3 regions of the Sphingobium sp. RC1 genome follow, and region 1 is predicted to be linked to each of the others. Evidence: predicted binding sites of a transcription regulator. Region 1 holds the regulator's gene; each other region holds the start of a gene.
What was found. The regulator LexA, encoded in region 1, represses DNA repair genes until DNA is damaged. The targets are predictions, from matches to a motif close to GTTCCNCNCTTGTTCT.
Positions count from the first base shown of each region.

Region 2: the regulator LexA is predicted to act here: its motif matches at 1,149-1,164, upstream of AC6JBC_RS12785 (ImuA family protein).
Region 3: the regulator LexA is predicted to act here: its motif matches at 1,125-1,140, upstream of AC6JBC_RS07845 (ATP-dependent helicase).

Region 1 covers NZ_AP027306.1:1,190,928-1,193,193, forward strand. Annotated here, with positions in the region: gene AC6JBC_RS05795 (ComEC/Rec2 family competence protein) at 1-1,027, shown strand, start outside; gene lexA (transcriptional repressor LexA) at 988-1,659, opposite strand; gene AC6JBC_RS05805 (hypothetical protein) at 1,812-1,964, shown strand; gene AC6JBC_RS05810 (molybdopterin molybdotransferase MoeA) at 2,019-2,266, opposite strand, start outside.
Region 2 covers NZ_AP027306.1:2,557,390-2,559,655, forward strand. Annotated here, with positions in the region: gene AC6JBC_RS12780 (Y-family DNA polymerase) at 1-431, opposite strand, end outside; gene AC6JBC_RS12785 (ImuA family protein) at 328-1,143, opposite strand; gene AC6JBC_RS12790 (sulfotransferase domain-containing protein) at 1,303-2,266, shown strand, end outside.
Region 3 covers NZ_AP027306.1:1,598,209-1,600,474, forward strand. Annotated here, with positions in the region: gene AC6JBC_RS07835 (Rrf2 family transcriptional regulator) at 23-511, shown strand; gene AC6JBC_RS07840 (Fe-S oxidoreductase) at 459-872, opposite strand; gene AC6JBC_RS07845 (ATP-dependent helicase) at 1,210-2,266, shown strand, end outside.

The sequences.
Region 1 (2,266 bases):
TATCGCTATTGTTGCCTTGGGCGAACATCACCGCTTTCGGGCATTCGCGGCATCCCGTGAGGAGTCGGCACTTCGGCGACTGGGTCGCCACCTTGCCGTCCTGCTCCTCTCCGGCTTTGCGGTGGAAATGGTTCTGGCGCCGATCGCGTTGTTCCACTTTCACAAGGCCGGGATGATAGGCGCTTTTGCAAACCTGGTGGCTATCCCCCTGACGACCTTTGTCGTCATGCCGCTGGAGGCGTTGGCTTTGCTGCTGGATGTTGCCGGTCTTGGGGCTCCTGCCTGGTGGTTGACGGGCCGCGCGCTCGATCTGCTGTTGCTGATCGCGCATGGGGTGGCGGCAAGTCCTTGGGCGATCGTCACTGCGCCTGCCGTGTCCAACCTGATTTTCGGGATCATCGTGCTGGGCGGCCTTTGGTGCCTGCTTTGGCGAAGCGCTTGGCGCTGGGTGGGACTGGCCCCCGTGGCGCTGGGGATGGCCATCATTATTATGAGTTCGCCACCCGACATTCTGGTGACAGCCGATGGGCGCCATGTGGCCGTTCGCGGGCAGGACGGTGGCATGGCTATTCTGCGTGAGCGGGCAGGTGATTATGTCCGCGATATGATCGCAGAGAGTGCAGGCTATGGAGGTCCGCTGGGCGCTCTTGCAGACTTGCCCGAGGCGCGCTGTTCCATGGACTTATGCATGGTGGCCCTAACCGGAGGAGGGCGCATATGGCAGCTATTGGTGACGAGAAGCGGGGTTGTCGTGCCCAAGGACAGCCTGGCACGCGATTGCGCGCGTGCCGACATCGTTATCGCTGACCGCCGTCTGCCGTCATGGTGTCGGCCCCGCTGGATGAAAGCCGACCGGCGGTTGTTGGCACATACCGGCGGGCTGGCGATCGATCTTGATGGAGGAACCGTGCGAACCGGCAAAACAGTGGGCGACGCACATCCGTGGGTCGCCCGGCCTCCCTATTTACCGTCGCGCCGTCGATCCGATCAGTTGTACCGTCGCAGCAGACCAGCCAGCTTTCCTTGAATGCGCACCTGCTCCGAATCGTAGATTTGCGGCTCATAAGCATTGTTGGCCGGATCGAGCCTGACCTTAGGTCCCTGGCGATGATAATATTTCAGGGTCGCCTCGCTATCCTCGATCAGTGCGACCACGATTTGCCCCTCGCGCGCGACTTCAGTGCGTTGGATCAGTGCGAAGTCGCCGTCGAGGATGCCCGCATCGATCATCGAATCGCCAGAAACCTCAAGAGCATAATGGTCTCCGGCACCCAGTAGAGCGGCAGGAACCGACAGCATATTCTGTCCTTCCATGGCTTCGATCGGGACGCCTGCGGCAATCCGACCGTGAAGGGGGATGTCGATCACGTCATTGGCTGCGACCGGGGGCTTGGCCGACAGTTGCGGCTTGGGTGTCGCTGCAACCTTGGGTGCGCGATGCATCGCTTCAGGAAGTTTCAAAACCTCCAGTGCTCGTGCCCGATTTGGCAGGCGACGGATGAACCCGCGTTCTTCCAGCGCATTAATCAACCGGTGAATCCCGGATTTCGACCGCAGATCGAGCGCTTCCTTCATCTCCTCGAACGAAGGTGAAACCCCGCCTTCCTCGAGCCGAGTTTGAATGAAGCTGAGCAATTCCTGTTGCTTGGGCGTCAGCATGCCGACTTATCCTCCATGGAACGGATGGAGAACGCATAGGAAACGTAAGGGGGCAAGTCAAGCGGGCTTGCGCCAAGCGTAACGAAAGGAACGGACCTGCGTCACAGCCGTTCAATAGCGGCCTTCCCAAAGAGGGTGAATAGGAGAGTAAGATGGCGAACCAGAACGATCAGGACAAACAGCGCCGCCAGCAAGGTGGTGACCGCTCAAGTCAGGGCGGGCGTCAGCAGCAGCAGGAAAATCGCCAAGGTCAAATGGGCGAGAGCCGCAAGGACAAGAGCGATCACAGCAAGCAGCAGCGCTGATCTACGTTTGGTTGGATCACGGGGAGGGGCCGCATTGCGGCCCCTTTCTCATTGTCAGAGCGGAACGATGGTTACTTTGTCCCCTACGGCGGCTGGGGGTGAGTCGGCCGGTCGAAGGATCAGGCACCCCGCTTGAGCCAGGGCTGCGGTAGCGGCGCTGTCCTGCGAGGTAACGGAGACCAGACCGGCATCGGTGAGGTAGGCACGAAGATAGTCGTCGCGCTCTCCTGTCGCGGGGAGGGGGGCGGCGAGTTCCGCGATCATCGTACGGGGTAGCGGGTTGGCGGCTCCGGCCATGTGCC
Region 2 (2,266 bases), 1.2 Mb from region 1:
ACCGCCTCGCGCGCCAGGGCTTCCTCACCGCCCCACAGATGCGCGCAGCCGGTGATGTCCAGCATCAGCCCATGCGGCGGATCGATCGCGGCCGCAGGCGTATAGCGCGCGCACCCATCGCACAGCCGCTCCAGCCAATCCTGATCCGCATGATGATCGGCCTCGAAGCTGACCAGATCCGGCTCTTGCGCCCGTGCATCGGCCAGCGTCATGCCCGCGCTCAGGCCCAGCGCCAGCGCATCAGCGTCCGGCGTCACAAGACGCATGGCCCCGCGCACAGCCTCCACAATGACGACCGGCCCGGCACCGGCCTGCGCTTGCCACAGGTCAGGCCGCGCGATGCGCAGCCGATCGACCGGCAGGAAGGGGAACCACAGCGCCAGGTAGCGCCGCCTCGTCAGCGTGTCCTCCGCTTGCCCATCCATGCTCATGGCGTTCATCGCACTCTTCTCCAAAATCTCCCCGCTCGGCATCCCACACCATCCGCCATGTCATGCCGTCTGCGCCCGAACGGCGGCGCAACAGGTGGAGCGAGAAAGCGCTCATGCCCGGCGCATTGCCCGGCAACGGCACGGATGGCGCAGCCTCCACCCGCCAGCGTGTTTCCGCCGCGCTCGGCACCGGATCGCCGCCGATCCGCAGCACGAAGGCGGTCACCCCCGACGTCTCCGCCGCCAGCGCCAGACGGCGGCTGGCAGTCAGGTCCAGCAGCGGCGCGCGTCCGCGCAGTTCGATGACCAGCGCGCCCAGCGCCGGGCAACGCAGCGCATCAACCGCCGCGCGCAACAGCAGCGCCTCATCCTTCATGACGCCGATCAGCAAATGGGCTGGATCTATTCCAAGCGCGGAGAGCCCCGGGCCATAAGGTTGACCCGCCGTTCCATCTGGAAGGCGCAACCAGAACAGAGGAGCCTCACGCGCTGCAAGATGGGCAAGGATCAGGGAAAGACCGGCAGTAGCGCCCTCATCTTCAGCATTCCCGAACAATTCATGCACCCGGCCGCTGGCAAGGCCACCCTGCAATGCCTGATCAAAAGCCGCATGTCCGGTCGCGATACGCGCGCCTGCTTTGACGGCCGGAATCCCTTCCAGTGATGCAATGTGCCGCCTGAGGGCTGCAAGCCTGTTCACCGAATCCACCATAGAATGTTCTCTATATGTTCTTTTCGGCGATAGTACATCCCCTGTCAATCAACTTGGCTGCCATCAGAAAAAAGGGAGGATGGTTTCAGCTTCTTACACACATTGGCCATCATCCGGAAAAGTTTCACACCCGGCTTTCTGCCAAGCTAATCTGTGTTGATGGACACGCCCCACATTGCCTCGCTGGCTCATGCGCCCTTCATTCTGGCGCGCCGCATCGCTTCGGCTCGCAGCCTGCGTCTTGTTTCCAGCGCTGCGACTGCGCTCCTCGCCTCCTACCCGAAGTCGGGCAGGACCTGGCTCAGGTTTATCCTGGCGCAATATTTCCTCGCGTCGCGTGCATATCCGCCCATTACGACCCAGAGCATGTTCACCTTCGCGCCCAATTTCGACTTGGATCCGGTGCGCGGCATACCGGCCTTTGTCCGCAGATCGGAGGAGGCCTCTTTCCCCCTGATCCCTTCCACTCATCTGCGCTTCAAGCCGACCCTGCCCGGTCGGCTTCCCATCATATTCCTGATCCGGGATCCGCGGGCCGTGCTCATTTCCGACTATCACCATGTGACCCGGCACAAGATGTCGTTTCAAGGCAGCGTTGATGATTTTCTCAGGGATGAGAATAGAGGCCTGCCCCACTATATCAAATATATGAACAGCTGGGCCAATGGCCTCGAACGGCATGATCATCACATCATATATTATGAGGATCTACTGCTTCAAACGGAGGCAGAAGTCGAAAAGATGCTCAATTTCCTGGATGAGCCAGTCAATAGCCGTGCTCTTGTATATGCGGTGGAAAACTCATCCTTTGAAAAGCTCAAGGCATTGGAACTCGCCCAGGGCATTCCCGGCCATGAATATGACAGATCGGATTCAGATGCCCTGCGGATCAGAAAGGGACAGTCCGACAGCTTCCGCCAGGAACTGACGATCGAGCAACAAAAATTCATCGAGGATGGCTGCAAATCTCAGTTGCACCCCCGGATGCTGGCCAAGCTGGATCGATACGGCTTTTCGGACCCGCCTTCGTCATCCACCGTGAAACCGATAGGGATATCGCAATCCGCGGCGCCCGAAAGACAAGTGCATGATCCAGTAACCAAGCGCCGCCTTCCCTCTCTTG
Region 3 (2,266 bases), 410 kb from region 1:
CGTTCAATTAACGCATTCCCTCATGCAATTGACCCGCCACACCGACTACGCCCTGCGCATCCTCATCCATCTGGCCGTTACGCCGACAGGCCGCGCAACCATCCCCGAGGTCGCCGACGCTTACGCTCTTTCGCGCAACCATCTAATGAAAGTCGTCCACCACCTCGGCCAAGGCGGCTTCATCCTAACCCAGCGCGGCAGAGGCGGCGGCTTCACCCTCGCCCGGGCTCCTGAAGCCATCAGGCTGGGCGATGTGGTTCGTCACACCGAAACAGACATGAACCTGGCAGACTGCGCAGGCTGCGGCCTCCGCGCGGCTTGTGGCCTATCGGGCATTTTGAAGGCTGCCACTACAGCTTTTCTCGCTGTGCTCGACCAGCACAGCCTTGCGGACGCCGCCAAAGACAGAACCGGGCTGGCGGCGCTTATTGCCGCCCTGCCCGGCACCGTTTCTCCGGTCAGCGATGCCTGCGCGCCATCTTCTTCGAACGCGGTGCCTCGCCTGGATTGATGCAGCTATCCTGTACCGTGCGACTGCATAGCGGATAGTCTTTACCGCCCGCAGGCGGAAGGGTCATGTTCCCGCCAACGGTAACCGGATTCGCCGAACTACCGACAGGCGCGGCAGGGTCTTTAGGCATGCCCGGCGTTGCGGGCATCATACCGGTGTCAGCTGGAACCTCTCCAGTCGGCTGACCAGCATTGGGATCTGCCGCTGTAGCAGGGTTCGCAGGCGTAGCAGGATCCGTCGGCATGCCATTAGTGGCTGGGGGTTGGGCCGTATTGGCCGACACGCCCTGAGCGATCGCAATGCCAGTAGCGCCGGTGGTAAAGGCCAGCATGGCGGCACTCGCAAGCATGATCGATTTCATGGGTAATCCTTTCCTGTTCATCACCCCGTTCTGCCTCTTGGCGGGTAGAGAACCAGATCGGTGACGCACGCGTTCCAATGTCGGCGGCGAACTGTGGCTCTGCTGCTACCAGGCGAATGATCGCTGTCTCAACAAAGCGTTCAAGTTCTGAATTGCGCGCCTCTTTCCCTCACTGGAACTGCTTGGCCTTGACCTAACGACACGACGAGAGGGGATATCGAAGGTGAACATCGTGGTCGTCCCCCTTGCATTATTCCCCTTTTGTTCTCATACATTGCGATCAATCGCACGTGGCCAAGCCCTTGCTCCCTCTATCCATGCTCCCTAGTTATTGACCATGACTCTTCCCGTTCCCTCGCCTGATGATCCGCCCTATCTTCAGGGCCTCAATGAGCCCCAACGGGAAGCCGTCCTCACTGCGGAGGGACCGGTCCTGGTGCTGGCGGGTGCCGGAACGGGCAAGACGGCTGCGCTGACCGCAAGACTGGCGCATCTTATAGCTACGCGCCGTGCCTATCCGTCGGAAATCCTGGCGGTCACATTCACCAACAAGGCTGCGCGCGAAATGCGCGAGCGTGTTGGACGGATGATCGGTCCGGCCGTGGAAGGCATGCCGTGGCTCGGCACATTTCACGCCATTGCAGCTAAAATGCTCCGTAGGCATGCCGAATTGGTCGGCTTGCAATCCAACTTCACCATTCTTGATACAGACGATCAGCTTCGACTGATGAAGCAGCTGATCCAGGCTGAAGGGATTGATGAAAAGCGCTGGCCCGCGCGGCAGCTCGGTGGCTTAATCGATCAGTGGAAGAATAAGGGGCTGACGCCTGACGAAATCAGCGCGGGAGATAGCGAATCTTACGGGAACGGGCGCGGGCAGAAACTATATGCTGCCTATCAGGCCCGCCTTCGCGATGTAAATGCTTGCGACTTCGGCGACCTGCTGCTCCATGTGCTCACCATATTGAAGCGTCACCGGGATGTCCTCGAAAGCTATCAACAGCGGTTCCGCTATATTATGGTGGACGAGTATCAGGACACGAACAGCAGCCAGTATCTCTGGCTCCGCCTGCTCGCTCAGCAGCGCAAAAATATTTGCTGCGTGGGTGATGATGACCAGTCCATCTATTCGTGGCGCGGGGCGGAAGTCGCCAACATCCTGCGATTTGAAAAGGACTTCCCGGGCGCCAAGATTGTCCGCTTGGAGCAGAATTACCGATCCACGCCTCATATCCTGGGCGCCGCATCCGGTTTGATCGCCGAAAATGGCAACAGGCTAGGCAAGACGCTCTGGACCGACATCGATATCGGGGAGAAAGTCCGCGTTATCGGCGTTTGGGATGGGCCAGAAGAGGCTCGCCGCGTCGGCGACGAAATCGAGGCGATCGAACGCT